3 regions of the Paenibacillus sp. FSL R5-0713 genome follow, and region 3 is predicted to be linked to each of the others. Evidence: riboswitches for the same ligand, from Rfam matches in the RefSeq annotation. Region 3 holds a riboswitch; each other region holds the start of a gene.
The links. A riboswitch is a leader RNA that binds a small molecule or an ion and turns the genes downstream of it on or off. The one in region 3 is predicted to bind thiamine pyrophosphate.

Region 1 (10,929 bases), 500 kb from region 3:
TCCCTGCAACTGGTATCCTCCGGTGCAATGGTACCGCGTGAATTGCTGAACAGCTTCTATAGCGGCATTGGGCAGTACCTGCCTGCAACATACGCCGTTCAGGGTATTCTGAGCGTGCAGTTGGGAGGCCCAGGAGTTCAATCTGCTGCGGGCTCCATCGTGGTTGTACTGTTGGTTGCTGTTGCTTTGTCCCTGGTGGTGACGTTGTTGAAAAAACAACGCATGCCAGCTGGCGCACCAAGCCCGGCTCGCGCCAACTAATATAGCAGAAGCATTGTAATTGCTTCATAAGATAGGACAATAGGATAGGACAAGCACCCCGATGAGTTTCATCGGGGTGCTTGGTGTAATATAATAGACAGATAGAGTACATGACTGCAGCCCTTGAGCTGGAGCGAACGAAATGAACGGACAAGAGGGAGCGGGACGGAATGACGGAACCGGAGTTGGATATCAAAACGAGGATACTGCTTGCAGCCAAGAAGCTTTTTGCACAGCAGGGGTATGACGGGACGAGTGTTCGTCAAATCTGTGATGAGGCGGGGGCAAACGTGTCACTGGTCTCATACCATTTTGGCGGCAAAGAAAAGGTGTTCGAGGCATTATTTGAACATTTCTTCCCCGATCATATGATGAACTCGTTGGCGGAAGAGTCCATGTCCTCGCCTGTGGAAGGTATCCGACGAATTATTGGTGAAGTTGTGAAGTTCACGATGACAGATCGGGAGATGAGCGATATTGTGCAGCTTGAAATTACACTGCGTACACATCGCACAGCTACCGTATTTCGTTTTCTGGACCCCGTCTGGACACGCGTGAGGGAACTGCTGCAAGAAGGAAAGGACCAGGGATTGTTCCAAATCGAGTCCGTATCTTATGCAATGCTTCAGGTTATGGGTGTGGCTTTGGCACACAAACGGGCCAAGAATTCACGATTTGGCTTTGATTATCAACATATGAATACAGACGAGCTCGCGGAGCAGACCATTGAGTTCGTACTTCGAGGATTGGGAGTGAACCGCCATGAATGAAACCATTGAGTTGATGATGAAACACCGCTCTGTACGAAAATTTAAGCCAGACCCGGTAAGTGATGAGCAGCTTGCAGCCATTGTATCGGCAGGGCAGATGGCTTCTTCTTCAAGCAGTGTACAAGCTTACACCGTGATTGCCGTGACTGAATCGGAGCAAAAAGCCAAGCTGGCTGAATTGGCAGGCAATCAGGCCTACGTCAATGAATGTCCCGTGTTTCTCGTGTGGTGTGCTGACCTATATCGGCTGAGTGATGCTGCGAAACGTCATCTTCCTGAGAAGGAATCGTATGCCGATTCGACCGAGAATTTCATGGTAGCCACGATTGATGCTGCTCTGGCTTCCCAGAATGCCGCTCTTGCAGCCGAATCTCTTGGCTTCGGAATTGTATATATCGGCGGGCTTCGTACCCGGATTGAAGAAGTCGCTGAGCTGTTGGGATTGCCGGAAGGGGTATATCCGGTGTACGGCATGTGTATTGGTGTTGCAGATCAGGAAACAGGAATTCGGCCACGCCTGCCATTGGAAGCCGTTCTGCATCATAATCGCTATAATGCCGAGCAGAGCCTCAAAGGTGTTGAGCAGTATGATGAGACTACAACTGCGTACATGAAAGAACGGACCAATGGAGAACGAACGACCCCATGGTCCGAACTGATGGCGAAGCGCCTGACTGAGCCGGCACGGTTGCAGGTGAGACCGTTCCTGGAAGGCAAAGGATTCCTGAAGCGTTAAGTTGAACGGAAGGTAAAAATTTTGTTCCACTTATATATATGTAAATTAGAAGTCAGTCGGGGAAAAGTCGACTGGCTTCTTTGTGTTGTGCTGGCAGGGCAAGCGAGTGCGCTTGCTTCTACCAGATTGTAATCAAGTTAAGCCATAGAAACGCTTTGTATTCTGATAAAAGAGACGGGCGGCCCGGTCGGTTCCCATGCCGGTGATCTCACTCCATGCTTGAATGACTTGTCTGGTCATTGCAGGGTGTGTCATTCGTCCCTGAAACGGCCCTTCGAAGGGCCAAGGGCCGTCGGTCTCGGCCATGACTTGTTCTGCTGGATATTGCCGGGCGAGTTCACGAATCTCATCTTCATAACGAATATCTGGCGTGAAAGAGATGAAATAACCGTTGTCTGCCATGCGTTTTACCGTTTCGCGGGACCCTTTGAACCAGTGGAAATGAGCACGTCGGAAATGATTTTGCTCCAGCAGATCACAGACGATATCCGCATCTTCGTATACAGCATGAAGGACAAGCGGTTTGTTGTGCTTTTTCGCGAGTTGGATGAAACGTTCAAGCAGCTCGATATACCCGCTCTGATCGAAGTGCTGTCCTGCTTGCTCAGCCTCCAGTCGATTGTAATAGGGAAGGCCGACTTCTCCTATAGCTGTGGCTTGTCCCATATGCTGCTCAATCCATTGGAAGAACAGGTCCATCTCTGCGGTGGATGGCAGTTCCTGTTCCGGATGAAAACCGAAGGCTGGATATATAGTGCGTGGATATTGATTAGCAAGCTCCAGATTGGCCTGGGCAGAAGCCAGATTCATGGATACCGCAATGACCGCTTCGACCTGCTGAGACGAAAATGATAGCAACATTTCACGTTGTTCATCAGGGGTATACTGATCCAAGTGAATATGAGCATCGATCAATGGAGCAAAAGCTTGAGAATGCACGAGGGAATTCCTCCTTGTGTTCCTATATATTTTATCTATGGTACGCAGAATTTCTTGTGTTGGATCACCCATTAAAGGAAAATAATAACTTTAAAACCCGCGCTATCAAGATAGGCGGGCTTTCTGCTGTTCTTCTCTCATCCACTGTGCAATCTGCCGTTTACGCTCCAGAAAGGCGGATTCCTCCGTAATTTCTTCTCGTCTAGGGCGATCAAAAGGAACATGTACCTCATGCAACACCGTTGCAGGCCGGTTGGATAATACATAGACCCGATCCGCAAGCAGCAATGCTTCTTCGATATTATGGGTGATGAACAGCACCGAACGACGGTTCTGTTCCCAGATATCGAGCAGCCAGCGCTGCATGTCGCTACGTGTGAGTGCATCCAGCGCGCTGAAGGGTTCGTCCAGCAGCATCAACTCCTGCGGACTAAGCAGGGCGCGCAGGAATGCAGCGCGTTGCTGCATACCGCCCGACAGCATATGCGGGTATGCCTGCTCGAATCCGGCAAGACCCACGCTACTTAACCATTTTCGAGCCTCCGCAAGTGCTTCAGCCCGGGGAGGAGTATCCATAGCTACTTCACCAGCAAGCAGTACATTGTCTTCAATGGTACGCCAAGGGAAAAGGGCAGGCTGTTGTGGCATATAACTGATTTTGCCACGTTGGCCCGTAACATCGTGACCGTTCATGAGCACTTGCCCTTCCTGTGGCTTCAGCAGACCACCGATGATATGGAACAGGGTGCTTTTGCCACAGCCGGATGGCCCAACGATAGCGACAAACTCACCTTGCTTCACAGTCAGGGACAGGCCGTTCAACACCGGTAGCCTGCTCCGTCGTTCACGAAATGATGCATGAACATCCACGACGTCCAGTGCAGGTGGAACCGAAGCAGCAGTCGTATATGTCGGTAGCCCGGAATTAGTCGAGTAAATTTTTTCACCGTGCTTTGGTTCCAATGTGCGTGCTCCCCGTTCAGGCTGGACGTGTTCGTCCTGTTGCTGATTCATATGCTGATCACTTCCTAATATATAGACTTACATGCTTTGTTATCGCTTCTGTGGCCGCCAGCGCACGAGCAGCTTCTCCAGCAACGCGATGAGCAGGAAGAGCAGCAAGCTGAGCGCGACAATAATCATGATTGCCACGAATAAGCGATCTGTGCGATAAGCTGATTTTTGCAGCATCATATAATAACCAATACCCTTGTCTGCACCAATCCATTCGGCAATGATGGCACCCATCACGCTATAGGTAGCGGCAATTTTGACACCGGAGAACACGGAGGGCAGGGCATGGGGTAGTTCCAGCTTCCAGAAGATATGACGACGTTTGGCACCAGCCATGCGCATATAGTTCATCATCGCTGCATCTGTACGGGTCAAGCCGTCCATGGCCGCCACCGCAACGGGGAAAAAGCAGACTAATATGATGGTAATCAGCTTGGGCAACAGCCCGAATCCGAACCAGATTAACAGGAGCGGTGCGAGCGCGATGGTCGGTATGTTTTGACTAAGAATAAGTAAAGGATACAGGGCTGACTTGAGAAAAGGCACCAAATGCAGCACCATTGCAATCAGTAATCCAACCGCTGTTCCAGCGGCGAATCCGATCAGGGTTAACTGAATGGTTGCGGAGGCATGCATGCCCAGTCGCTCCGCTTGGGATGCCGCTTCGCGGGCGATATCGGACGGTGCGGGCAGCATCCATTTCTCGATGTGGAACAGGGATACAGCTCCCTGCCATAACGCTATAAAGAGAATAACCGCCACGAAGGGCGGCCATACACTTTTGAAATAGGCATTCATTAGCGGTACTTCTCCGTCAGGGTATCCATGCTGAAGCCAGTAGGGCTATGGGCGATTTTGATCTGGGAGATGATGCTTGGGCTGCCAGCCTCGACGAGTACTTCGTGCATTTTGCGGACAACCTCCAGCAGTTCCTCCAGTTCCCCTTCCATCGTGGTGTCGAGCGCGTTCACCTGATATTTCAGGCCAGATTGCTGAATAACTTCAATGGCGCGATCTACATAAGGATATGAGTTCTCGCCATTTGGCGTTTTTGGAATAACCTGAATGCTAAGTAATGTGCTTGCCATGAGAGATCACGGCTCCTTTCGTGATATATAAAATGAACTAATAACGGTTACACTTGCCACTTCGATGACAGAATAACCTTCCAATCGCTGTTATCCCCAGATTTTTTTGATTCCCTTTCTCTAAAGGGAAAATCCGGTGATAAAGGCGACCGCTTCGCTTTTTCACGTTATTTCTGTCCTCTCCGTCCTCGTGTAAATATTAAGTTCGTTTTATATGAGATATTTTATTGGGGTAAAAACGCGTTCGTATATGCTTTGCTCACGTCAACCTGTTCATCCAGCAGTTTTTTGCTAAACATCCAGTCGGTGTAGTTCTGCCACACTTCCTGTTTCTGTTCTCCCCAGCGCGGGGCGTCATCCGTGTACTTCGGACTCAGCCATTTCTGGCTTGCCAGTACCAATTCCTTGTCCAGATCCGGTACGGCCTTGATCAGGATATTCGCTGCTTCTTCGGGATGATCAATTGCGTATTGATATCCTTCTGAAGTGGCTTTCAGGAATGCTTTCACCAACTCAGGGTCGTTCTGAATGGTCTGCTCGTTCGTTACGAGAACAGGCGTGTAGTAATCCAGTGCATCTGAATAATCCTTCACATATAACATGTCGATCGGTTCTCCGCGTAGTTCAGCTTCAATCCCCGTCCAAGCGTAGAAAATCCACGCGAAATCAATATCCCGTTTTACAGCGGTGAAAAAGTCAGCGTCACCCATGTTAATGTTTTTCACTTTGGATACGTCGGCGCCTTCGCCTTCCATAATGGATTGCATCACGGCTTCTTCCACTGGGGAACCCCAGCCGCCATAAGTTTTGCCTTCAAAATCTTTCGGTGATTTAATATTCCGATCTGCCGGAGCAGCAAATCCGGATGTATTATGCTGAATAACTGCTGCGATGGAGACGAGTGGAACCCCTTGTGTACGGGCTTGAGTTACACTTTCCTGATAACTTACGCCAAATGGCACTTCATTGGAAGCAACCATCGTATCGGCGCCGCCGGCACCTGGCTGAACAATCTCCACATTCAAGCCTTCAGCCTTATAAAAACCTTGATCTACGGCCGCATACAAGCCGGTATGATTCGTATTTGGTGTCCAGTCGAGCACCACTTTAACATCCTTGAGGGCTGCGTTGTCACCTTCATTGCTGCTCTCCGTATTCGTGCTGCCGTTCTGTTCAGCCGGGGCAGCTTCTTTACCGCCACATGCGGCCACAGTCACCAGTAGTACACATAAGAGCAACAGTCCCATTGTTTTACGCCATTTCATCTGTGATTCTCTCCTTCGGTATGTCCGGCCAGTGGCACGGGTACTCCTTGGCTTCATATCCAAGCTTCTTGCATAAATCGACAGATTTATACCAGCTATGATCCGGATAACGTCACTTTTTTTAGCTCTCTGGCTATATAAAAGAACATTAAAAAAGCGCCCCGTAATCCGGGACGCGTGCAGGCGTTAGAGAGGTGGCGTTCAGCCATAGGGCTGTGCCATTTCGATATACTCCGATTCCTACGCTGGCATGATCCAGATCAGGTCTAAGGGTTAGTATCTTGGTGGGATACACTCTCAGCCGGCCAATTCCGACTCCCCTGGGAAACTATGAAGTTACGGGCATTACTAGGTGTAATTATAGGCCAGAGGCCCAGTCGTGTCCAGTCAGGAACTGGATGGGAACGGATTTCCGGTCATCGTCTATTTGCTTCTAAGCCGCTTTAGTTTTTGATCGTTTGGCCTTGAGCCGAGCAGCTTGATTCATTTAAACAACATAATTTAGGTACAAAAGGAGATAGTACTGCTATACCAATAAATACTTTTACATAAAAATGGGGGAGTACTGAATGATCCTTAAAACCATAATCGCAATGATTCTGTGTTATAGTGCCTACGTTTTTTTCACAGCCTACCTTTTATTTTTGGTTCCGTCTCCATCTGCTATCGAAAATACGGATATGCAAAAATCGTTAACAGAAGGAAGTACAACAGATCGCGTTATGCTCCTGGAGGACGGCTTTCAATCGGGACAGGTGAGAATCCAGACCATTCGAGAGGCAAAAACAAGCATCGACCTGGCCTATTACTCCATTCAAAAAGGAAAAACATCTCAGATTTTTTTTGCTGCTTTATTCGATGCGGCTGATCGGGGGGTTCAAGTTCGAATCATTTTAGACGGGATTTTTCACAGCATGCGCGGAGAATTGCGTGATATTCCAGATGCCATTGCAGCTCATCCCAATGTGGAATTAAGATATTATGAACCACTCCACCTATTTATGCCATGGACATGGCATAATCGTCTGCATGACAAGATCCTTCTTGTCGACAACACATATGGCATCATTGGCGGCCAAAATATTGGTGATAAATATATGGCATTGCAACCCCCAAAAGACTATGTTTTTGATCGCGATGTCCTTGTTTACAATGCAAACGATAATACGAACAGCACGGTTGTTGAAATGAAACAATATCTAGATCAGTTATGGAACCATCCATTCACCAAACCAGAAAAACATGCAAAACGTCAGCATCATGCAAAAGGGTTAAAAGAGCTGGCTCAACTGGCTGAGTTATATAAAGAAGCACAAGATCAGAGCGATCCTTTTGTTAAAGTGTTGCCAAAGGAATGGGTTCAAGGAGCGCTTCATTCCGACCACGTTGCTTTCATTCACAATCCAATCAAAAGGCTGTATAAAGACCCGATCATGTGGAGGACATTTGTTCATTTCGCCAATCAAGCAAACTCGAAAGTGTACCTTCAGACGCCATATGCCATTCCCACCAAAAAAATGGAGAAAGCAGTACATCTGTCGATGAATCCAAAAGCAGAATGGGTCATGCTAACCAATTCAATCCAGCAGACCCCTAACCCTTTGGCTTTCGCGGGATACTTAAGCTCTAAGGAACGGTTACTTGATACCAGTCTGGCCATATATGAATACGAAGGCCCTTATTCCATACACGGCAAATCATTTGTCATGGATGATTACCTCAGCATGGTTGGTTCGTATAATCTTGATCCCAGATCTGCCTTCCTAAATACCGAATCCGCTGTGGTCATTTCCGGTTCTGCATTCGCCAACCAACTTACAGAGGCTATGGATATCAAACGTGCACATAGTACACTTGCGGTTAAAGATGAACATCCAGCAGAATCTACGAATCAGAAAGGCTCTATTTTCAAACGAATAGCAATCACAGCGTTATCCAAACTGTCTTTTCTCTGGAAATTTATGTTGTAGAAAAAAATCGTATTCTCTTGAGCTTAACTTTTTCTCCGGTTTATCAAAACTTGAAAATCAGATTTGTTCACGGAATGTTCACTTATGTGGTGGGGGTCATCATCTCTATAATTACGAAGGTAAACAGAGAGGATGAGAGAATTGCCAACGAGCAAGAAGGAACAAATTATTTTCGGCTTAATGATGTGTACAGGAATGGTCCTGGTGATGATGACTTTCAATTTGTGGCACACTGGGATACTTGGCAAGTTGTCCCCGCTTGAGATCCTGTTTCAATTCCTATTGTGTTTTGTCATCGCTTTTCTGGTAGAGTCCTTCATTGTTGGCCCAGTAGCGAGAAAAATTGCATTTTCCTTACCTTTTGACAAGTCCAACAAGATCCTTGGTGTGCTGGTCATGTCATTTTTTATGGTGATTGGCATGGTTCTGATCATGTCTTTGTACGGAATGATTTCAGCGTATCTTGCGGACCAATTAAATGGGGTATCCGTACTTGGTACGTACCTGCATACAATCGCTCGTAATTTCAGTCTGGCACTTCCATATCAGTTGATCATTCTAGGGCCGCTCGTACGATATGTATTCGGTAAATTCATCAAGAGCAACGGGCATATAATGCCTACTGTTAACAAAAGTGTGTAATTCCGATGGCCTTAAAGTATTTCCTGGGCAATCTTGTGCAAATGAATAGATCGTAACGAATCGAGAACACTTTATTAAGTCGGTTCTTGGGGAATGAAAAATCTAACGAATCTCAGCGGCGTTAATATGCCAAAAAAATGCAACAAGACCTTGATTTGAAGCTAATTATCTACAATAACTTCTCTAAGGTTCGTTAGATTTCGAACATACAGAAATGGAGCGGAATAGCGTGTGCTGGGTTCGTAAAAAACAGAGTAACGCTACCAAAAATGTCTACCGTCAAGTCATGACAGTAGACATTTCGATTTCTTTAATAGGTAATTCTGATTCTGTGGCTCTGGACTGTATCACCCATAGCTGTTAAGTTGCTGGATCGACCACATGTTTGTTCTGCCACTGGTACGTGATCACGCTAATGACAAGCAGGCCAACTGCAAAGATAGCAAGCATCCATGCAGACTGATTAACCTCCAGATGATCAAGACTCCATCCCGTGGTCAAAGGCAAAATGGCACCGCCAACCCCACCTGAGGCAATCAAAATGCTGGGTGTGGATTCTTCGGTTCCAGGCAGCAGTTTACTGGCGAAGACTAGGGCAATCGAGAAAATGCCTGACATGGCAAGTCCGAGCAGCAAGATGATGAGAAACGCAGACCAAATTTGGTCTGTAAATGGAAACACCATTAACAAAAGCACAGATGCAAGACAACTGTACAGCACATAGACGCGGTACTGGAATTTCTCTGCGATATATCCCGCGAAGAGTCGTCCTACAGACATGGCAATCCAGAAGCAGGTGACACTAAGCGCTGCTCCGGCTTCCTTCATGTTCATTTTCTCAATCAGGATCGCTGGCATGAAGTTTGCAAGGCTCATCTCAGTGCCAACATAAAGGAAGAAGAACAGGACGAACAGTACCAGAAGAGTCAGGTTGCGTCCACGATAGGTTGGACCGTGTATAGGGGTATCTGCGGAATGCGGTTCACCTGATGCACCGGCAGTGTGAGTGTGTCTCGAAGCATCGGCTGGCTTTCGTCGCTCCAGAACCTTGTCCAGCTCACCGAATGATCCTTTCGCCCAGAAAGCAAAGGTCAGCGCTGCACAGATCGCAACAACGAGAAAGGATAAACGCCAGTATCCGGCAGCAATCAGACCGCTGGCCATGAGCGGCATGACCATCGCTCCGATCCCGAATAACACTTCCAGTCGGCTCATGGCAACAGCCGTATTGTCTTTGATTGCAGCGATGATAATGGTGCCAATGACAGCTTCAACCATTCCGAATCCGAAACCGGCAGCGGGTGCGATGACGTACATCCAGCCCCATGGCGGCAACAGCATGTAGGATAATTCTGCGATACAGAGCAATGCTGTCGCGATTAACAGGCCTCCCCTTTTACCAAAGCGTCGGTTCAGCCACGGAGATAACAATACACCGCCCAGGAATCCGGCAAATTGAGCGAAGATCAATGTCCCGCCCTGGCTATAATCTTTGCCGTAATGTTCCAGTGCAACGGGCAGAATGGAACCAAGCACAACGTGGGCAAGTCCAATGAGGAAATAGGAGAGACACCCGATCCAAAGTAATTTTTTCATAAAGAACTCCTTCTACATATATACATAAATTGAGGATCACAATAAAGCGCAACCATGAAGACAAAGTCTATCATAACAGGACAGGTTACGTTGTGCCATGAATTCCTGATCGATACTAAAGGTTGCAATCTGGTCTATCGTTCGTATATACTGAGACACAACAATTACAGATCGGACCATGCCGTTGATGAGCATCCAACTCGGAGGCGTTTTCGCCAGGGGAGCGATATTTCCCCAAGTTAACCGGAACCGCCCGTTATCGCGGACCAAGAGGCTGGAAGCAGGATATCCTGATTCAGCAAGTTGGGTGGCACCGCGAGCAGAGCGCTCCTCGTCCCAAGGGATGAGGGCGCTCTTTGTATTTTTACAGCCAAAGGAGACGGTGACCATGTTGGAAATGAAGTGGATTCGGGCACACGCAGAAGAGGTTCAGGCGGCAGCAGACGGGAAAAAAATCAAGATTAACATTCGCACATTGCTGGAGCGGGATGAGGAACGCAGAGCACTTTTGCAGGAATCGGAAGAAGGGCGCAGATTACGCAATACGTTATCCGCAGACATCGGCAGACTCATGCAAGCCGGGAATCGGGAAGAGGCCGATGGTTTGCGGGCGCAGGTGAAACAGATCAATGAACAGTTGGAACAGGT
Region 2 (10,929 bases), 280 kb from region 3:
ATACTGGTAGGGCATGAGATCAGTTCGGAGGAATCATTGCCTGAAGGATTGGACGACATTCTGCTCCCGCCTGCAACTTACGCCGTATTCACTTCCAGAAAAGGGCCAATGGCAGAGGTTGCTCACGAAGCCTGGGGAGCCGTATGGGCATGGGAGAAGCAAAGTGATCGTACGTTCACCGGAGATTTTGAATTGTATGATGAACGCAGCCTGAACCCCGAAAATGTACAAGTCGATATATACATCGCCGTTCGAGATAGTAGATAAAACCAACACTATATCAACTCAGACTGGATCCTAATTTTCCTCACATCCTTCTGCATATCATGCAAGCTGCCGAGTTCACCCGGCAGTTTTTTTGATGTTCCTCCCGTGATACAACCGCCTATAGTACCAAGTTAGTTAGCATGTAATCTACCTATTCAACCAGACAATATGCCTCATAAGCGGGTACCATTGACTTCCTTAAAATTGGGACTATTCACATAACAACCGATTCCATCCTCCCACACAAAACCTTTCAAATCAGGTTCTTTACTCCTGAATTTCCCTAAAACCGTTTACATCTCCTGAATACGGGGTAAAATCACTACAATCCAATTGGAATTACGCTTTAAACTCTTCTATTTCGTCTAACAAGTCACATATACCTATATGCGCACCTGGCAGGGTAACCAGTCGAAATACATAATTCACAAATATGCTTCAAAGGAGGAACCAAGATGATCCGCATGCCTATTCAGCAAATGATCCCGTACCATCACCAATATCCGCGCAACACGGCGACCACTGCTCCTAAAAAGGAGAATGAGAACACTCAAGGTCTATCCTTTCATGAAATTTTACAGCAAAAAATGGCGAAGAAAAATGCTTCTCCTTCCCTTAGATAAAATGAAAGCTGGACGATTGCCAGTCCGGTTATGAACCGTCTTTCCGCAGCTTGGCGGGAGGACGGTTATTGGCGTTGAATCGCAAACAACTGTACAGTTCTCAGGCATGTTTCTATAATGGTTTAAATATCTACGATTACCATCACATTATACGAACTGTAAAAGGGGATTTAGCACATGATCACCATCGGTTGTTTTCACGCTCACTATTCCAACATCGCCTTAATTGAAGAGACGCTTGCTGCTTATGAAGTTGAATTGGTCCATTACGTCGATCCAGGCCTGGATCGTCTTAAACATGACGCTGACTTTTCCGATGTCGTCATCCACGAGAAAGTAGCTCAGACGCTCCGATGGATCGCCGAGTGTCATGCCGATGCCATTCTGGTCACGTGTACCCTGTTTGCGGCAGTACTGGAGCAGGAAGCCACAGAGGTCCCTGTGCCTGTGATTGGCATAGATGATCCGCTATTGCAGAAGTTGCGGCGAGTACCAGGAGATTACATCATAGCCTTCACCAACCCGGCAACCATTGAAGGAACGATGGCACGGGTGAATCAGGCGTTACAGCACAAGGATGAGAATGGGCAGCCACACGTTGCCAAGGCATCTCAGACGGAAGTGGTGTGTATCCCTGGGACGTTTGAGTTAATTATGCGTGGAGATCAGCAAGGGTATCTCGAAGCGGTACGTGAGGGATTACAGCAGATTGCTGAGCAGTATCCGGGTAAAACGGTAGTGGCAGCTCAACTGTCTATGGCTCCCGCTGCTGCACAGGTTACTGCAGACACAGGCATTGCGATCCATAGTCCGTTGGCATTGCTTGCGGCGCATTTGGAGAAGAATTTGGGCATAGCACCGCAATGAACTCACTTACTAACTAACACCACTAATTAACGAGGTGAACTAATATGCATTTCCTCTATATTGTTGTTCTGTTTATCGTAGGTTTTTCCTGTTCTGCATTTCTATACGGAGGTGCCCCTAAACTTAGTGATGCCCTCCTATTTGTTATCACAGGCATTTTATATAAGCTATGGACCACGAACAGTCGCAAAGCTAGTTTTGAACAACACGGAGAGCGCTCATAGAGTTTAAAATCATATCATTGAATCAAAAAAAGCCGTTCTTCTCTGCAATGACAGAGAAGAACGGCTTTATCACTATTTCAGATTGCCAAGGTTAAGCTGTACCAGCGCCTAGGACCGTGTCCGATATTCCTCAGCCTTTTCCTGCATGCCCGCTGCTACAGCCTCATTCTCGGACAATCCTTTATCCGCCGCAAAGGCACGAATGTCCTGCGTAATGCGCATGCTACAGAACTTCGGTCCGCACATCGAGCAGAAATGAGCTTCTTTGGCCCCTTCTGCCGGCAACGTCTCATCATGGTAGGACAGTGCCCGTTCCGGGTCGAGTGACAGGTTAAACTGATCCCGCCAGCGGAACTCGAAGCGTGCCTTGGACAATGCATCATCCCGGCGCTGAGCACGCGGATGGCCTTTCGCCAGATCAGCGGCATGGGCCGCGATCTTGTAGGCAATAACCCCTTCCCGTACATCATCCTTGTTAGGCAAGCCCAGATGTTCTTTTGGCGTGACGTAACAGAGCATCGACGTGCCAAACCAGCCAATCATAGCCGCACCAATGGCGGACGTAATGTGATCGTATCCCGGGGCAATATCGGTCGTCAGTGGCCCCAGAGTGTAGAACGGTGCCTCTTGGCATATCTCCATCTGTAGATCCACATTCTCCTTGATCTTGTGCATCGGTACATGCCCCGGGCCTTCGATCATTACCTGCACATCATGCTTCCATGCGATCTGCGTCAGTTCCCCGAGCGTAGCCAGTTCCGCCATCTGAGCTTCGTCATTCGCATCGTAGATGCTGCCTGGACGAAGTCCATCTCCCAGCGAAAACGCCACATCATACCTTTTCATAATCTCGCAGATTTCTTCGAAATGAGTGTACAAAAAATTCTCCTGATGATGCGCAAGGCACCATGCTGCCATAATGGACCCGCCCCGGGATACAATACCTGTCATCCGCTTGGCGGTCATGGGGATATAACGCAGCAGCACACCTGCATGAATCGTAAAGTAGTCCACGCCCTGCTCTGCCTGCTCAATGAGCGTGTCTCGGTACAATTCCCAGGTCAGCGCTTCCGCTTCGCCATTCACCTTCTCCAGTGCCTGATACAGCGGCACCGTACCAATCGGTACAGGTGAATTGCGGATGATCCATTCCCGGGTGGTATGAATGTTTTTACCTGTCGAGAGATCCATCACGGTATCCGATCCCCATCGTACCGCCCAGGTCATCTTCTCAACCTCTTCCTCGATGGAGGAAGATACGGCAGAGTTACCTATATTGGCATTGATCTTCACGTGAAAATGACGACCGATCAACATCGGCTCACTCTCTGGGTGATTGATGTTGGATGGCAGAATCGCCCGTCCACTTGCCAGCTCCTGCCGCACAAATTCCGGTTCCACCCCTTCACGGATAGCGGCATACTCCATTTCTGGTGTAATGACGCCCTGCCTTGCGTAGTGCATCTGGGTGACACAGCGCCCAGCCTGAGCACGCAGTGGTTGTCCCCGAAATCCAGGGTATTCCTCTGCCCCGGCTCTCCGCCCTCCGGGCTTTAGTCCGTTATCCTCGGGTTGAACGGCTCTGCCATCATATGCTTCAACATCACCGCGTTCCATAATCCAATGATTTCGGAGCGCGGGTAACCCCTTCCGAATATCCATCTGGAATTCGGGATCAGTCATGGGGCCGCTCGTATCGTAGACACGCAGCGGTTCGTTATGCTCCACCCCTTGGGGAGTATTCGTGTCATGAAGGGCTATCTCACGCTCCGGTACAACTATGTCCGGCCGTGAGCCCTGAATGTAGACTTTGCGGCTACCCGGAAAGGGCTGAACCCGTCCGGCCGCTCCTGTTTCCTTTTCCACCTGCTGACCGTTATGTTCCTGTTCCATCGCTTGTTGTCCCGTTTGGTTTCCTGTACTCATGTTTGCTCGTCTCCTCCTCCGTGTTCGTTCACTTGGTTTGGTTGGCATCGTCATCAGCTCGCTTACGCACCTGTCCCAAATCATGCAGAGCGCAGAGAAGAAAGAGCGATCCTACACCAGACCAAGGGGGAGACATTATTCATGTACAGTTAACGACAGAACGGAGGTTACCACAGATCATAAATCTATAATGATTGCTCTCTCCAAGCCCACTTTTGCAGGTTATTGAAAAAACAGTCCATGGAATGTGTATTATCTCGCCCGTCCACTGTATATAAAAAAAGCCGGCCCCCGAAGGAACCGACTTTAATGCCCATCACCAATAATGCTCCTGGTTGCAGCTCCATAACGGAGTCCTGCAAGAGTCACACATGTGGTGGTTGTGGTCATATCGCCGATTACTTCCCTACGCTGGTATGATCCAGATCAGGTGCAAAGGGTCCGGAATCTCATGCGATTCCGTCTCAGTCCGGACAATTCGGACTCCCCCAGTAACGTTAAAAGTTGCGGCATACATAAGCCGCTGTTCATATTCAATGAAGCTGACCCCGATGGGCCGTCCATTACAGAGTAGCGCAACCGGAACATAAAAACAACCTTTATATTCCAGAACACCAACCCAATTGGAGAAAAACCTTACATCAATATCAGGATAACATGAGCCCCATCTGCGTAGCAGCTTCCTTTAGCACAGGTGCGTATTCGTGCAAAGTCTCCTGCGAAAGTCGGCTGACAGGCCCTGAGACCGAGAGAGCAGCTGCAATATTGCCTCGGCGATCCATAATCGGTACAGATACCGCTGCAGCTCCCGGCTCACGCTCCTCATAACTCGTCGCATATCCGTTATCCCGGATATCTCCCATTTGCGCCAAATACACCGCCGGATCAATAAACACCGGCCACTCCGGCCCGTTCATCAGTTCCTCACGATCCTCGTCCGTGGCAAACGCCATCAAGACTTTGCTGGATGCGCCAACAGACAGCGGGAGTCTAACACCGACTGGAGCGACTCGGCGAATCGCCTGATCACTTTGCACCGCCTGAATCCGAATCCGTTCACTGCCATCCCGCAGGTACAGACTCACGGTCTCCCCCAATCGATCTCTCAGTCGCTCCATCGCAGGCAGCAGCAGAATAGCGGGATCATCACTGCGGGACATATGAGCCGACAGCTCCCAGATTCGGATGCCTAGTCGATACTTCTCTGTTGCTGCATCGCGGATTACGAATCCTCGATCCTCCAGTGTAGCCATCAAGCGGTGCACTGTACTTTTGTGCAGGCCGATCTGGCTGGCAATCTCGGTGAGTCCCAGATCACTGCGTGTGGTAAAACATAATAATATATCCAGCGCCCGTTCCACAGCCCGGACGGTTAACTTGCGATCTTCCATGGCATAATGCCCTCCTCATGTTTCATCACATGAAACTTGGTTACATAAATTATATGAGAAACGGTCTCATCTGTAAACCAAAAAGAGCCAAAATTGAAATAGACCAACGTGTAAAATTTTCCTTTTTATAAGACTTAATCCCCTGTAATTTACACACTAAGGTAATGTTACCCATATATCTTAAGAACTATATAACAATTGCGTAACAAATGCCCTCAATCAATTGACTTTGACTATATTGGAACATACGATAAAGATATATTACATTAAGATATCGCTCTGAAGCAGGCTCTGAAATAAACGCAATTCTCTTTTCATGTCGTTGTTATCTTCAACTGAACTTCAAAGGAGGGGCATTCATGTATCCAACATCCCAGAGCGAAGCCCCGCTGCAAACAAAAGTGTCCGATCTGCCCTCTTCCCTATCACCGAGGCTGATTCGGTTCAAACATATTATCGTAGCGCTGCTGCTCTCCGTTGTATTTTTTCTATTGTTTTGTTTTATTGCACTGCATGGTTACATCGCATGGGTATTATCCAACCCGACTGTAGCGCCTGTCTTCTCCAATCCGATGCAGGCCAAGAATATGAAGTACGAAGACATCACGTTCCCGGCAGCAGATGGCAGCCGGACAATGCAAGGATGGTATATCCCTGCTGACAATGCCGCAAGCAAAACGATTATTTTCAGTCACGGCTATGGTGCCAATCGTGAAGAAACATGGGTACCCATGTATGACCTGGCACACTATGCCCATCAACTTGGCTTCAATGTGGTCATGTTCGATTATGGCTTCGCCTCACAGGTGAACAAAGCTGTAGCCACAGGTGGCAAGGCTGAGTCACAGCAATTGCTGGGTGCCATCCAGTTCGCCAAGCAGCGCGGTGCGCAGGAACTGGTAGTCTGGGGTTTCTCCATGGGTGCCGGTACGGCGCTTCAAACCGGACTGATTACACAGGAAGTGGATGCGATGATTCTGGACAGTACGTTCCTGCTTGAGCCGGATACGCTGTACCACAACATTCATAACCAGATCGATCTGCCGCGTCAGCCTACACTGGAGATCATGAAACTGTTGTTCCCTGTTCTGAATGGTACTGGATTGCAGCAGATTCCATACCAGGAAGTGAAAAAGGAAGATTATCCGTTCCCGATTTTCTTCATTCATGGTACGGAAGATGAGAAGGCGCCTTACCCGATTGCAGAACAGCTCGCCGCCAACCAGACCAATCCGTACTCGGATGTATGGATCGTCCAGGATGCACACCATGAGTTGATCTTCCGGGAGCATCCAAAGGAATATCTGCGCCGTGTCTCGACTTTCCTGAGTCATGTAACGAAAACAAGCAGTGACGATGTGCAGAACACGAATAGTGGAGAATAACCAAATTTCAATCATCGGATTTTCCGTTGATTCTTGAGCCCCTCAGGGGCTCTTTTTTTTGCACTCATAGGACAACAGCCCGGCGGAATATACTCTTGGGACGCATGAAGCAACGGTCTACATATGCGATGAAATTCAACTGAAGGAGGCCCACCATATATGAACTGGGATGGATATGGTCACCTGCTGCCTCTGCGGACCTTGGAAGAAATCCGTTTCTGGAAAGAGCAGGAGAAAGAACATACACTCGTCATTCATGCACTGGTGCCCGATCTGGAGCCCCCATACGTCAAGCTTTTAGAGGAATGGGAGGCTACCTTTGCGAACACTGAGCGAGTAGCGAATCAGCTGTTAAAACAACTATTGCCCGCAACCCATCCGCCTGCTCCCTACATCGTTCGTTGTATCGATCAACTTGTGTCGGCTGCTCGGCAGCAATCGAGAGAGTTCATCAAACAGCTGTATGTTCTTCTGGAGCAAAGTGCTGCGGTGCAAGTTGTTCCGCTTGCCAAAGTACTTATTTTGCATTTGATCCGCGAATCAGAGTATTTTCTGGGCGTATTGGATACGCTTGGCCAACCTGGCATCTTGCGAGAAACAAATTTGGAGCCGTCACTTTTTCTGGAAAATGCACTGCATACGTCAGGCTCAGCAACCACCCATCGCCAAGCTTCAGAAGCTCCAATTTCTCAAGAGGGGAATGTAAACGCACCTGCTACTTCAGCACAGATTCAATCCACAACCGTTCAGGCGCCTTCTACCGGAACAACACAAGCCGTGCCCAGCTCTACAGCACCTCCAGTAAAAGAAAAGCCGGTTCCCATTGGAGGACATACCCTGCCGCCCCTCACCTATGCGTATAAGGCGCTGGAGCCACATGTTGATGAGCTAACGATGCGTATCCATCACGATAAACACCATCAATCTTATGTGGACGGACTAAATGTAGCAGAGAAGAAGCTGGCGGAATCGCGAAAAAAGAATAACTTTGAACTCATCAAGCATTGGGAACGTGAACTCGCCTTCAACGGGGCAGGCCACTACCTGCATACGATCTTCTGGACAATTATGAATCCTGCTGGCGGCGGTAAACCTTCCGGCATGCTCGCAGAGCAGATCAAGCGGGATTTCGGAAGTTATGAAGCGTTCAAGAATCAATTCACGGAAGCGGCGAACAAAGTGGAAGGCAGTGGCTGGGCGATGCTTGTCTGGAGCCCAAGAGCACATCGTCTGGAGATTTTGCAGGCGGAAAAACACCAGAACCTGTCCCAGTCCGATATCGTTCCACTCCTGCCGCTGGATGTGTGGGAACATGCCTATTATCTGAAACACCAGAATGAACGCAAAAAGTATATCGAGGATTGGTGGAATGTCGTCTACTGGCCCGCTGTTGCCGAGCGTTACGAAACAGCACGCAAGTTGTTGTGGCCGCCTTATTAAGCTTGAGCTTAGTTAGATGGAATGAAAAGAGATATCTCCAGCCGAATGACTGCAAGATATCTCTTTTTGGTGTAAACAAAAAAGCAAGCCCCATGTAATAGAGACTTGCTTATCTTTTGAGAGACTTTCTATTTCAAAATGCTTATGCTCACTTAAGAAGCACAGCCCTCGCACGCTACATAGTTGTCGCCAACTTGTTTGCTAATAGCGATCAGGTCGCCCAGCTTGATATCTGCCTCATCGGTAAACTCCAGATCGGCGATACGAGCAACGATCAGTGCAGCAGCCTCTTCCTTGCTTGTTGCCATCTGGCTGAACTCAGACTTTTCGCCTGTAGATACAACCTCATATAAGTACGTATATCTCAACGTCTCCATCCTAACACTCTCCTTCCGAAATCACATCATATCATCTCTATTACCCAATTCCAAGTCCGATTATCAAGAACTCAGTCATAGCGCAGCTTCATCTGCTCAGCTGTCAGACGCACTTCTTCAGAGCCAACGCTAAGCACTTTGCTAGCTTCCGCCTGTGGATAGCGATCACGCAGAGTTCGTACCAATGAGGCGGTATAGGCTGCGGCAGAAGGGACACCTGCCAACTCCTTCAGACTGGCCATCGTGCCCGGCTGAACATCAGGATATCCTTCACTGGCTCCGCCTGATGCATGTTGATAGAATTGACGCACGTCTGCTGCCAGTTGATCTCCCTGCCCCTCCACGATGATAAAAGCAGTAATAATATACGCCTTTGCCTGTCTGCGCTGGGCAATACCACAGAATTTCAGCCCACCTACACTGACATCATAATCCCCCGGGCAAAAAGCACCCTGGACCTCACCTGTTTGCGCCTGGTTTGACCATGGCGTCAGCGAGTCGGCAATAATCGAAGCCATCTCCCGAAAATCATCATGGATATTGATCGCATGTCCGGGATTAGGCAGAATCAATGACACGTTAACTACCCCTGGATTCAGAGGTACGGCCGCTCCACCGGAAGGTCGAACACAGACTGCTGTCCCTTGGCTTCTTATCCGTTCCATCGCTTCTACAGCCCGTGGCAACCTGCGGTCACGCAGACCGGCTACAAAGGCATCTGGATGTCGCCATATGTGTGCAACTGGCAGATGCCCTGCCCCAACCCGTCTGCACATGACTTCTTCCCATGCAAAAGCGTCGAGTACACTACTGCCTTGTCGCTTGAGTGGTGTCTCCCAGATTTGCAGGCGCAATGTAGCATGTTTATCTGCTTGTAGTTTCTTTTCCGACTGTATCGGGTCTCTTGAATGGGAAGATGCACTCATCGTTCCATTACCTCCGGCTTAACGAATTCGTATGTATTCAGTATATATAGAAATGATAACGCCATATATAAATAAGCCGGTTCCCCTGGGAACACGGCTTATTTATATCCTGTCCTGCGGCTTCAGAAGCTCCCGCTTCCAAAACCACAAGGACCTACTGATTCGGCTTGTCCATGAAGTGGACGTACCGAATTTTAATCTTTTACCAAAGACAGGAACTCTGCACGTTGTGCCGGATTCTCACGGAAAGAACCACGTACAGCAGACGTTACCGTCTTGCTTCCCGGTTTCTTCACGCCGCGGGAACACATGCACAAGTGCTCACCTTCCACCACGACCATCACGCCATGAGGCTCGACAGCTTCTGTCAGAATGTCAGCGATCTGTGAAGTAATACGTTCCTGAACCTGCAGGCGACGTGTTACCGCTTCAACCAGACGAGCCATTTTGCTCAAACCAACGATCTTGCCGCTGGGTACATACCCAATGTGCACTTTGCCGAAAAATGGCGCCATATGGTGCTCACACTGGCTGTAGTAGACGATATCCTTGACGATAACCAGTTCTTCATGATTCTCGTCAAACGTGACACCGAGCACATCGCGCGGATCTACTTCATATCCACCAAAAATTTCTTCATACATTCGGGTCACACGTGCAGGCGTTTCAAGCAGCCCTTCACGTGTACTATCTTCTCCGATCAATTTCAGGATCTGCTCTACATGATACTCGATCTTTTCCCGATTGTCGGATACTTTTGAATTCACATAATCTTTAACGCCAGCCACTGCCGAACGCCTCCTTTCGAACCACTACTGTAAGAGGTTGTTCAAAAAGTCCGCTTCAGGTACTGAAAATCCAACTTTTTTGAACACGCACTTTAAGCAGCCATTCCCTGCTATTATTTTCGGCGGCCCGAACTTTTACGCGCAGGATGCTGTTGCGGCTGAGGCATTTTCGCTCCTGGCTGCTGATTCTTCATCATCTGCTGGGCACGCTGCATTTGCTTGCCATTCAGGTTGTAGCCCATTTGCTTCGCCATTTTCTGAAGCATGTCCGGATTGCTTTGCATTTTCTCAAGTTGTTTACGCAAGTAGAACACCCCGATGAAAAATCCCCCGACCAGACCAACAATCAATGTGATAATCGGTATAACAATATCCATCTCTTAGACACCTCTGTATGCATTCTAAAAAGCCTGATAATCCGTGTCAATTCATGATGTTAAGCGCATATGTTGCAAACCTGACACAGACCGGATTTCCTGAAAGTATCATAGCATTTCCGCACGCCTTGAGCAAACGGATTTTCCAGTTGAACCGCACATAAGCTACGTCATGACGGCTTCAATGAAAACGGTTGTATGCTGAGCCAGATCAATTTCAACCACATCCAGAGAATAACGCGTACTTCCGCGCGCCACCCGGATTACAGGTCTGCCGGGCAATCCCCGATGTTGGCGCACAATGACGCCAGTCTCTTTGGTAGACAGTCGTACTGCAG
Region 3 (10,929 bases):
CCGAGTATGAGGTAGGATTGATTGCAATTTTGATTGGAGCACTCACGGGTTACGCCGTTGTATTGTTCTCCAATAAACGAATTGCCACAGTACATAAAGTTATTGCCGTAATGTTTGCGCTCGTTGGCATTTTGCTGGGGAAATATCTGACGGTGGTTTATTTTACTTCCGAACTGTTTGGCGATGTAAGCGTGATGGAACTCGTGTTTGATAGCGAGATGATCAGCGCGTTTGCAGAAACCTTCCAGGACTATTTCAGTCAACCGATTGATTTGTTATTCATTGTGCTTGCGATTGTATCTGCATGGCAGATTCCTGGTCGGATGGCGAGAACCAGTCTGGCTTCAGACGCAACTTCATCGGATCACGCGCCAAGAGCTTAATCCGATAGACGGTGGACGCTGGTAGCAAATTGAAGGACGTCTGACAGAAGAAACTTAATGCTCATCATCCTAAGCATCTGGTGAAGTTATATCGAAGGACGGGGAACAGAAAGTAGTAAAGAGCATCTACTTTAAAAGATATTCATAAAGTACTCAGAGTGATCAGCAGTTAGGCTAGTTCACATTGCGGCTGAGGTACTTGAATACATAAAAGGGACGTAACGCCTGAGAGGGCGTACGTCCTTTTATGTATTTACTAGGCTGTAGGCGGGTTATGGCTCATAACTGATGTAATAACTTGAATGGATCAAATTATTTGCAACGTACCTAGGATATATCCAGCTTGTTCATAAGGTTAATTCCAAGAACGATATGACCAACGCAGGAGGAAGGTTATAATATCCTGATCTCATATACAGCGAATAAGGCTGATGACGAGAGATAACGTTTACTACTATAGGACAGAGGTCCAAGTTACAGACGATCGTTTACAGCGCTCATCTGATGGCAATGAGAGTTGAATATATTGCTTGTGTTTGAAGACAGGGCTATATTATTTGTTTTGGTCAGCAAATACAGCCATAGCATCTCTCATAAATACTGCCAAACCATCGCCAAACTGATCAATATTACGCGTGAAGCGCTCATCGTCCACGTACATCTGACCAAGTCCTCTGAAGGCTTCAGGCGAGTAGCTTCCCATTTGGTTTAGCCAAGTGTACCACTCTTTGATGCCAGACTGTGCCTCCGCAGATGCCGGTTCTGTGTGACGAAGTGAAGCCAGATGTTTGTAAATTTCGTTCATTTGATCGGATAGCGCTTTCTGCGCCGTGGTTGATTTACTGTACAGCTTCTGATTTGCCTGGTCTACAGCATGGTCTCCCCACCGTTCGCGCGCTTCCTGTTCATACGGATTCTGGCTAAAATTAAATCCTTCGAATTGTTCTTTGGCTGTCATTTTAATGTCTCCTCTCACGTGTAGGACTGTTTTATCAATGGTAGCAATCATCTGGTCCAAGCGTTGGCGCTTCTCCAGCAGTATAAGTCGATGCATTTTAAGTGCTTCTTCCGGGTTGAAGGAGGGGTTGGTTATAATGTTTTTGATCTCCTTCAGAGAGAAGTCGAGTTCCTTGAAAAACAAAATCTGCTGCAATCGTTCCAGGTTGGCGTCTGAATATAATCGATACCCGGCAGCAGTTACTTCGTCCGGAGTTAATAGCCCGATCTCATCATAGTGATGCAGTGTGCGCACACTGATTGAGGCAAGTTCAGCAACTTCTTTTACCTTCATGGCCATGAGTGAAACCTCCTTACAACACTGATTGTACAGTGTCACGTTACGTGAGAGTCAACAGTTGAAAATGTAAAAAACAAGATGCGGCAGGAAGCTGCATCTTGATCATGGATTGGTTACTGGATGTGACTAGGGCTGATTGGAATGTGGCTAGATATGACTAGATGTGAATAGGTGGACGAAATAATTGCATTATTCAGTCACTGTAGGGTGGCGGCTGGGCTTCTGTCGAAGACATGGGCTGCTGCCGCGCCGTAGGGGTGTTGTGGAGCTCCTCTGTTATGGAGAGGAGAGCGATTGGTTGTGGGTTGTGGCTGCACCATGTATTCGGTGCAGCCCGCGGGCTGGCTGTGCAGGGAAGCAGGGCTACGCCCGCATCCCGCGCACTGCCGCAGCGAACTGCGCAGCCGCTGCGCACACGTCGGCCGCGCCCGCGATGGCGGAGATGACGGCTACGCCGTCGGCTCCAGCCGCCATCACGGCGGCCGTGGTATCGGGCGTAATGCCGCCGATACCCACAATCGGAACTGCGATGCCTGCGGCGCGCAGTTCCGCCACCCCTGCGGGGCCCAGCACAGCGTGGGCATCCGCTTTGGAGCGCGTCGGGTACATGGGCCCGACGCCAAGGTAGTCGGCGCCCGCCTGCACAGCACGGCGCGCCTCATCCACAGCGTGGGCGGATACGCCAAGCATCCGCCCAGCGCCAATGCGGGCGCGTACCAGCGCCGCGTCCGCATCATCCTGGCCGACATGCACGCCGTCGGCCTCCACCGCTACAGCCAGCTCCACATCATCGTTCACGATGAACGGGACCTCGTGCTGGCTGCACACCTCGCGAAGCCGCATCGCAAGCGTCATGCGAGCTTCGCCGATCAGGGCGCCAGTTCCCTTTTCGCGGAACTGGAATAGCGTAATGCCGCCAGCAATGGCTTGGCGCAGCACCTCGACGGGGTCTTGCGTCGTATTTACGCTGCCCATGACCAAATACACCTGCATCGCACGTTGTACCGCTTCTGCATCCCAAGGGCGCATCACTGCTCACCCCGCTGTCTGCGCTGATACGCAAAATGATTTGTTGGCCCATGTCCGGCCCCAATCCCCAGCTCGTCTTCAATGGCTGCCTGAATGAATGCTCTCGCGGTCGTTACGGCAGCCAGAACAGGTGAACCCTTTGCTAACTCTGCGGTGATCGCAGCAGAGTATGTGCATCCCGTTCCGTGTGTATGACGTGTTACCACACGAACATTCTCCAGATAATGAAAAGACTGCCCATCGTAGACTACATCCACGATCATGCCACTTCCTTCATCATGACCACCTTTGACCAAAGCATACGTCGAGCCCATTTGTACAATCCGTCTCGCGGCTTCTTCCCGCTGACTAAGATTCGTGATGGACATTCCGGTAAGCAGTTCGGCTTCCGGAATATTAGGTGTTGTGATCAGGGCATGGGGCAACAGCTCTGTAATCAGCGCCTGTACAGCTTCCTGCTGGAGCAGGGGGGCTCCGCCTTTGGCGACCATCACGGGATCGATGACCAGATTAGACCAATCATATTGCTGCCACTTCTCAGCGACGAGTCGAATAATCTCGGCACTATATAACATGCCGGTCTTCACCGCAGTTGGCTGAAAGTCTTCTCCGGTTGAGTCCAATTGCTGGGCAATGCCATCGTAAGGGATGGGGAAGACTCCCTGTACACCTGTTGTATTTTGTGCAGCAATAGCGGTGATAACCGTCATGCCGTATACGCCAAGCTCCTGAAATGTTTTCAGATCAGCCTGAATTCCTGCACCGCCCCCGTTATCGGAGCCTGCAATGGTTAGGGCTTGAGGAATGCTCATACCACACCTCCACGGATCAGACGAATCTGTGCGCGTTCTGCCACAAGGTCGGGTGTTACTTGTGCCAGTTGATTCAAGAATTCAATCTGGAAGCTGCCCGGCCCCTGATGAGCCGTCTTCTCTGCCGCCAGTTCAGCCGCTACGCCATAAAAAGCGAGTGCTTCAACAACACTGCCTGGAAGATCGTCTTCGGATTCCGCAATGGCTGTAAAAGCGCCAATCACCGAACTTAGCAGACAGCCAGCACCTGTGACCTGAGTGAGCAGGGCATGTCCATTACTCGTGAGGAATGTAGATTGTCCATCGGTAATGATATCTTCTTTACCGGTAATGACCACGACACAGCCAAGTTTATGCGCTGCCCGCTCCGCTATGCCGATCCGGTCACCCTCACCTGATCCCGCGTCCACACCTTTGATACTCCAGCTCTCACCGATGACATTGGCAACCTCCGCCACATTGCCGCGCAGTACCGTGAGGCGAAGCTCACGAACGAGCATCTGAACGGTTTCTGTACGATAGGCGGTTGCGCCTGCGCCGACGGGATCTAGCACCACAGGTACATGATGCGCATTAGCCGATTGGCCTGCCAGACGGATGGCCTGAACGATTTTATCATCGAGTGTGCCAATGTTGAGCACCACGGCTCCTGACATCTTGGCAACATCAGCGACCTCTTCATGAGCATAAGCCATAAATGGGGATGCACCAAGTGCAAGCAAACCATTGGCTGTAAAGGGAGCAACGACAAGGTTGGTGATATTGTGTACCAGCGGATTTTGCGTACGAACACGTTTCAGATAAGACATATAATTTCCTCCTTGTTTTGAAGTAACGCCACCGGCAGAAGCCTGATATGCAGAGTCACTCAACAGAATAATAGGATATGAGTCTCCGTGTTGAGCAGGGCGAATAGTGTAAAGACACCGAGAGACGTTACAGCGGTAAAAGCAGATGTAAAAGATAAATCCAATTCATAATGCAATAAAGATGGATTAATGTAACTGGATATGGAAGAACAAACGATCAATATCTAGCCTTGATTGAAACAGCTAAAAGGTAGAGCCACATAAAAATGTAATTCGCAAAAAATAGTAATAATACAAAAACGCGACAGTACAACAGTACAGCAATGTAACAATGCAACAGTAAAACAACGCAATATACAGAAAGTGAACCCAGGGTAAGTCTCCTAATTCAGGCAAGCAGTATAGTGAAGGACTTGGCGTTCAAATATAGTCTTGAAACCCAAACCTAAACCAAGCTGGTAGCTCTTTTGGCGAATTCCTTCCGCAGGTTTAGACGGTGTTTCTAAAGAACCCGGGACATCTTATTTGGCTAATCAAATCCTACTTTTGAAATGTAAGGAACGTCAGACACGTTATTTCCCTGAATTCCTTGATTAAAACGATGCAAACGGCTGTTTATTCTAATATTGCGTGTCTCAGATTCCTTAGATTTCTGAGACTACTTTAAATCCTCGAATAAGACGTCTCAGATTCGTTAGCGCTCGCCGCATGCTCTACTCCGAACACATTAGGACGCGATTCAGCTCCCGGTAGATTTGAAGATGTGCGCTAATGTACATGAACAAATGCATAGCTCCAAGCCGCCTAAACGTATACAAGGTACTCGATCGCATACCATGTCATCCAAACGTATACAAGGTACTCGATCGCATACCATGTCATCCAAACGCATACAAGGTACTCGATCGCATATCATGCCACCCAAATGCATATCAAGGTACTCAATTGCACATCAAGTCACGTAGAATTGTTAAAGATTATGATTCTCCACTCCTTGCTCCAGCCAGTTCCATTACGGAAACCTTTTACATACTGCAAACCTTGTTGCCCCTAACGCCACGTCCTTGCTAACTTTCTATTCATTCCTCTTACTTGCCGATCCCTTTCTTTTAGTCACTTTCCCTTTATCCTCGTGGCTTTTCTTTACTTACTCTCCTTGCAGATTAATAAACGCATCCTCGGCTTTCACCGATTCAGGAATCATTTCAGTTGCAACGAGCCATGCACGTACATTCTCCCACGACTCCATTTCCTGCCGACCAAACGGTTGACCTTCTTCATTCATGAGTGGCAGTAGAATAGCCAGGCTTTTGGTTTCGATCTCCGGGTCAAGCGGAGATGTTTCATTCTCATGAGCAAGCAGAATATTCAAGGCTTCTTCTGGATGCTCCGTGACATATTTCTGTCCTTCCTGGATCGCTTTGACGAACCGGGTCAGTTGTTCTTTTTTGGCTTCCATACCAGCTTCACTTGCAGTCAGGACCAATTCATAATAATCAGGCACGCCATAGTCGACAGGGTTAATCGATTTCATGGCATGGCCTTCTTTCTCCAAAATCAATTGTTCATGGTTAATAAAACCACCCATAATCGCGTCCGCCTGTCCGGAAGCCAGGGAAGGAATCAGATCGAATCCAACGTCGACCAGATTCATGTTGTCTGGGTTGCCACCATCTTGGCTGATCATCGTCCGTACCATCGCGTCATACAGCGGAATCGAAGAATAGCCAACCGTCTTTCCTTCAAGGTCTTTGGGTGAACGCACGTTGCCATTTGCTTCGGTCAACAGATGTACGAGCGGGTGGCGAACAACAGCAGCAATGGAACGTACAGGAATGTTCTCACTACGCGCGAGCAAGATTTGAGGCTGATAGCTTAGAGCCAGATCGATTTTACCGGCAGCAACAAGTTTGAGTGAGTCATTGGTATCCGCAGGCATCTGAATGTCGACATCCAGACCTTGGTCTGCAAAGTATCCATTTTCCTGAGCTACATAGATGAAGGAATGTACTGCATTGGGGTACCAGTCGAGCATGATGGACAGTTTATCTTTGGTGTCTGATGCTGGTTCTGTTACAGGCGAGTTTGCTTGCTGTGCATTGGTTTCCGATTCTGTTGTTGGCGTGTTTTTGCCAGCACCCGTGTTGCCGCATCCGCTAACGATCAGCAACAGGCTTATGAGCATAATGGGAAGCAGGGAGTATATACCTTTGTTAGTCATAAATGAAGTTCCTCATTTCATCGTTTGGGTTTGTAGAAAATGGACAGCAGTATGTTAACGGATAAGGTGACAATGTACTGATTGAAGTTAGCTGCTGAAATGGTGCATAAGTTATGTTGTGTAGAGCGTAATTCTTGTAGTAACATCTAAAATCTAAATTCTCTCTACGTTTTATCCAGCTATTTTTTCGCTTCATGGCGCCGAGTGCCAAACCGTTTCTCCAGCCAGGCAATCAGTACAAACAAAACGATCCCGAGCAGGGATAACAGCACAATAGCGGCGAACATCGCGTCCGTGTTCATGTTGCTGGACATGCGGCGGCTGAAGTATCCGAGACCTTTACTGCCACCGAGCCATTCGCCTATCGTTGCACCAACCACGCAGTACACCACAGACATCTTTAGCCCCGAGAAGAAGGCGGGAAGTGCCAGTGGAACCTGGAGTTTGCGAAAAATATCCCACGTGCTGGCTCCCATGGTGAGCAGTAGTTCACGCTGCTCTGGATCGCCTTGGCGAAGTCCATCGTAGGTACTCACCACAATGGGAAAGAAAGCGATCAGGAACACCACCGCAACTTTGCTCCACAGCGTGTAGCCAAACCATAGGATGAAGACGGGGGACAGGGCAATCAACGGGATCGTCTGACTGATTACGATGAAGGGATATAACGCTTTTTCAATCGACCGATTCATATGCATACCAGTTGCAAGTGCAATCCCGGCACCAATGGACAAGCCAAAACCAACAACAACCTCCATCAAGGTAGCAGGCAGATGTGTAGCCAGCAGGAGGTGACGATGCTCATACAGGGAGTTGGCAATCGCCGTTGGGGCTGGAATGATGAAGGAGGGCACCCATCCCATACGCACAATCCACTCCCAGAAGACAAGCAGCAAGAGCAGGAGCCAAAGAAACAGACCATAACGGTCAAGCCAACGCCTTACGCTATTCTTCATGCAGTTTCCCAAGTTATTCTCTCGCATGCAATTGTTCCTCCAGTCGTCGTCTCATCTGAACGAGCGCCGGTTCGTAGATCATGTCCGAATGTCTTGGACGTGGCAAAGGTACCGTCAAATCTTGTAGCGGTTGGCCTTGGCTCCCCGGAGTTAACAGGATAATTCGATCACTGAGTAGCAGGGCCTCTTCAATATCATGCGTAATGAACAACACGGTTTTGCCCAGATCTTCCCACAGCTCCAGTAGCCAGCGATGCATCTCGCGTTTGGTTAAGGCATCGAGTGCGCCGAATGGTTCATCCAGCAGCAAGAGTTGGCCACCTGTCAACAAAGTACGAAGCAGCGCGACACGTTGGCGCATGCCACCCGACAGCTCGTCCGGGTAAGCATGCGCGTAGCCGGATAAGCCAAATCTGTCGAGCCCTGCCATAATGTCTGCGCGAATTTTTCCCTTATCCTGTCGCCCTGGAGCAAGTTCAGCGGGGAGCATGCAATTCTCCATGACGGTTCGCCAGGATAACAGGAGGTCCTTTTGCGGCATGTAGGCCACCTGCCCCAGTCGCTTTCCATCAGGGACCCAAGGAATTTCAATGGTTCCGTGGGTTGGCTCAAGCAGGCCTGCCAGCAGCTTGAAAAGGGTGCTTTTACCGGAGCCGCTGGAGCCGATGAGCGAGACGAATTCGCCGTTGGTAACACGCATCGACACATTGGAGAGCACGGGGGAATCCCTTTTTCCCGGGAAAGCGTAGCTCATGTTGTGAATGGTTATGTTATTATCCATCTCGTTCTGTTCCCCCTTGTTATTCCAAATTCAACTTCAAACTGCGGGATCTTTCATTACACCTGCTGATCTGCCCGCAGAACGCGAAAAAGACCCACCCATTTCCGGAGAAATGAGTGGGTCTGTAAGTTCAATTCACATTAAAATTCATCATCAACATGAAAAAATCCGCTTACTGAAAGGCCGCTCCACTTCCCTCCGCTGGTATGATCCAGATCAGGTTCAAAGGGTCCGAATCATTCGATTCGTCTCAGCCGTAAGGCTCCCCTAGTGCATTGTTCAAGATATGCAGTTATGTGTTCAGCATATATCACATGCAAGTGGAATGTAAAGGGGCGCTCAGAAAGAATGTGAGTACTGATCTGAAAATGGTTCCGTTCGGATTATTAGGATTGCACAGCCAGATTATTCGGGCAGACGCATTAATCCGTTGCCGGAATTGCTCCAGTTTCCTCAACTCCTCTTACTGTGGCAGGTTTATTTAATGAAATAGATACGATACAATATCTACTGAATTTCTATACACTGCTTTCGGGATGTAATCAATGGAAGGGGACGTGTAATATGAGAACGATTGGTCTTATTGGTGGAATGAGCTGGGAGTCATCGTTAGAATATTATCGAATTATTAATGAAGAAGTGAAAAATAAATTGGGAGGATTGCATTCAGCCAAGTGCATTTTATATAGCGTGAATTTTGAAGAGGTCGAGCGTTATCAAGCTGAAGGTGATTGGGAAAGCGCTGGTGAATTATTAGGGAATGCTGCTCAGTCTTTGGAAAAGGCAGGAGCAGAAATGATTGTAATTTGTACAAATACGATGCATAAAGTGATTAAACATATTGAAGAAAAAGTGACACTACCCATCGTACATATTGCTGATGCAACAGCAAATCAAATTCATAAGTCCCATATAAGTACGGTTGGTTTACTCGGAACCAAATATACGATGGAACAAGACTTTTATAAAAAACGAATTGAATTTAATGGTATTAAGGTTTTGATACCGAATGAAGAGGATAGAAAAGTTGTCAATAAAATAATATACGAGGAATTATGTTTAGGGAAAATTGAGCCCTTATCAAGGGATTATTATAAAAAGGTGATCCAAAGGCTGGTTGATGATGGAGCTGAGGGAATCATATTAGGTTGCACCGAAATTGGATTATTAGTAAAAGTAGAGGATTCAGAAGTTCCATTATTTGATACAACACATATTCATGCGATTGAATCTGTTCATTTGGCACTAGCCAAATCATTTGACTCAACCCGATAAACCCGTTCTCTGATTTACCTTGGCTCATGAACTCGATATAATAGGGATGGGCCGTACAGGCCGGATCACAAAATGCAGGTGGGATTGTTCTCCCTCCTAGGCAGAATGGGGACCCAAGTTGAAAACGTTCAAAAAAGTATATATTGAGATCACGAGTATCTGCAATCTGGCTTGCAGCTTCTGTCCGCAGACGCAGCGTGCCAAAGGATTCATTGACCCTGAAGTCTTCAACAATATACTGGAACAAGTTAAACCACATACCAATCATATTTATCTACATGTCAAAGGCGAACCCTTGTTGCATCCCAAAATAGATCTTCTGCTAGATTCCGCACACGAGAAGGGACTCAAGGTGAATATTACAACGAATGGTACACTGCTGCCCAAGACTCAGCATAAATTGCTTGGTAAACCGGCGCTGCGTCAGATGAACTTCTCCCTGCACAGCTTCGATGGGCACGAAGGTTCAACAGATCGTGACGGATACCTGCGTCATATTTTGTCCTTTGTACACGAGGCCGTTAAGCACAATGTCATCATTTCATTCCGACTGTGGAATCTGACGCAGGATAACTTCACGAATGCTCAGATGAATCGAAATCGGGAGACCCTTGAAGTGCTGGAACGTGAATTCAATCTGGACTTCCGCATTGAGGAAAAAGTGGTTCCAGGCAGCGGCGTCAAAATTGCTCCGAATGTATACCTGAATCAGGACCACGAGTTCCAGTGGCCAAGTCTGGATGCACCTGAAGATGACGGCAAAGGCTTCTGCCACGCATTGCGTAGTCAGGCGGCTGTGCTAGTGGATGGAACGGTGGTTCCATGCTGTCTCGATGGCGAGGGTGTGATTAACCTGGGTAATGTGCACGAGAAGTCATTCTCAGAGATCATTGAAGGGGAGCGAGCGAACAATCTGGTATATGGCTTTTCCAAGCGGGAAGCTGTGGAAGAGTTGTGTCGAAAGTGCGGTTATCGTCAGAGGTTTGGAGCCTGACATCTTATAACAGCAAGCTGGAAGCCATTCAAGATCACACATTTGAAAGACAAATGTAGTGATCTTTCTTGTTTACTGGGGATTAAAGTCAGAGGTACTTACGTTACAAATGAGCATACCAGAGGTTGATATCAGCATATTGTTCAAAGATCCTGACTTGCAAAAAATGCCGATATGACAGTCATTATGCGATGTCAGGATATATCTGATCTAATGATTATTCTAGTTACCTTCCTTATTTGGTAGGATTAGGTTGTGAGTTGGGCAGAGGTGCACCTCTGGCGAACTTTCAGTACAAGCACAGGCTTGTACACGATCCATAACGAGAGAATAAGGGAGGAATAAAGTAATGAAAAAAATGTTGACGTTGTT

Region 1: it holds a riboswitch for thiamine pyrophosphate, as region 3 does, so the genes downstream of both, MKZ12_RS02315 (ABC transporter substrate-binding protein) here and MKZ12_RS04450 (ABC transporter ATP-binding protein) in region 3, are expected to answer to the same signal.
Region 2: it holds a riboswitch for thiamine pyrophosphate, as region 3 does, so the genes downstream of both, thiC (phosphomethylpyrimidine synthase ThiC) here and MKZ12_RS04450 (ABC transporter ATP-binding protein) in region 3, are expected to answer to the same signal.

Annotation. Positions count from the first base shown of each region.
Region 1 covers NZ_CP150229.1:474,463-485,391, forward strand. The annotation lists gene MKZ12_RS02280 (ABC transporter permease) at 1-261, shown strand, start outside; gene MKZ12_RS02285 (TetR family transcriptional regulator) at 432-1,031, shown strand; gene nfsA (oxygen-insensitive NADPH nitroreductase) at 1,024-1,767, shown strand; gene MKZ12_RS02295 (TatD family hydrolase) at 1,900-2,706, opposite strand; gene MKZ12_RS02300 (ABC transporter ATP-binding protein) at 2,812-3,720, opposite strand; gene MKZ12_RS02305 (ABC transporter permease) at 3,760-4,518, opposite strand; gene MKZ12_RS02310 (thiamine-binding protein) at 4,518-4,808, opposite strand; gene MKZ12_RS02315 (ABC transporter substrate-binding protein) at 5,033-6,073, opposite strand; TPP riboswitch at 6,293-6,405, opposite strand; gene MKZ12_RS02320 (phospholipase D family protein) at 6,643-8,043, shown strand; gene MKZ12_RS02325 (hypothetical protein) at 8,251-8,685, shown strand; gene MKZ12_RS02330 (MFS transporter) at 9,046-10,281, opposite strand; gene serS (serine--tRNA ligase) at 10,670-10,929, shown strand, end outside.
Region 2 covers NZ_CP150229.1:702,542-713,470, reverse strand. The annotation lists gene MKZ12_RS03345 (zinc ribbon domain-containing protein) at 1-267, shown strand, start outside; gene MKZ12_RS03340 (hypothetical protein) at 723-890, shown strand; gene MKZ12_RS03335 (hypothetical protein) at 1,068-1,757, shown strand; gene thiC (phosphomethylpyrimidine synthase ThiC) at 2,090-3,874, opposite strand; TPP riboswitch at 4,294-4,407, opposite strand; gene MKZ12_RS03325 (IclR family transcriptional regulator) at 4,555-5,298, opposite strand; gene MKZ12_RS03320 (alpha/beta fold hydrolase) at 5,658-6,683, shown strand; gene MKZ12_RS03315 (Fe-Mn family superoxide dismutase) at 6,843-8,123, shown strand; gene MKZ12_RS03310 (hypothetical protein) at 8,276-8,500, opposite strand; gene MKZ12_RS03305 (lipoate--protein ligase family protein) at 8,572-9,426, opposite strand; gene folE (GTP cyclohydrolase I FolE) at 9,621-10,214, opposite strand; gene MKZ12_RS03295 (YneF family protein) at 10,328-10,591, opposite strand; gene MKZ12_RS03290 (HD domain-containing phosphohydrolase) at 10,757-10,929, opposite strand, start outside.
Region 3 covers NZ_CP150229.1:978,328-989,256, forward strand. The annotation lists gene MKZ12_RS04415 (hypothetical protein) at 1-383, shown strand, start outside; gene MKZ12_RS04420 (MerR family transcriptional regulator) at 937-1,680, opposite strand; gene thiE (thiamine phosphate synthase) at 2,044-2,709, opposite strand; gene thiD (bifunctional hydroxymethylpyrimidine kinase/phosphomethylpyrimidine kinase) at 2,709-3,521, opposite strand; gene thiM (hydroxyethylthiazole kinase) at 3,518-4,330, opposite strand; gene MKZ12_RS04440 (ABC transporter substrate-binding protein) at 5,478-6,551, opposite strand; gene MKZ12_RS04445 (ABC transporter permease) at 6,731-7,534, opposite strand; gene MKZ12_RS04450 (ABC transporter ATP-binding protein) at 7,521-8,288, opposite strand; TPP riboswitch at 8,465-8,567, opposite strand; gene MKZ12_RS04455 (aspartate/glutamate racemase family protein) at 8,853-9,563, shown strand; gene MKZ12_RS04460 (radical SAM/SPASM domain-containing protein) at 9,682-10,557, shown strand; gene MKZ12_RS04465 (pectate lyase) at 10,907-10,929, shown strand, end outside.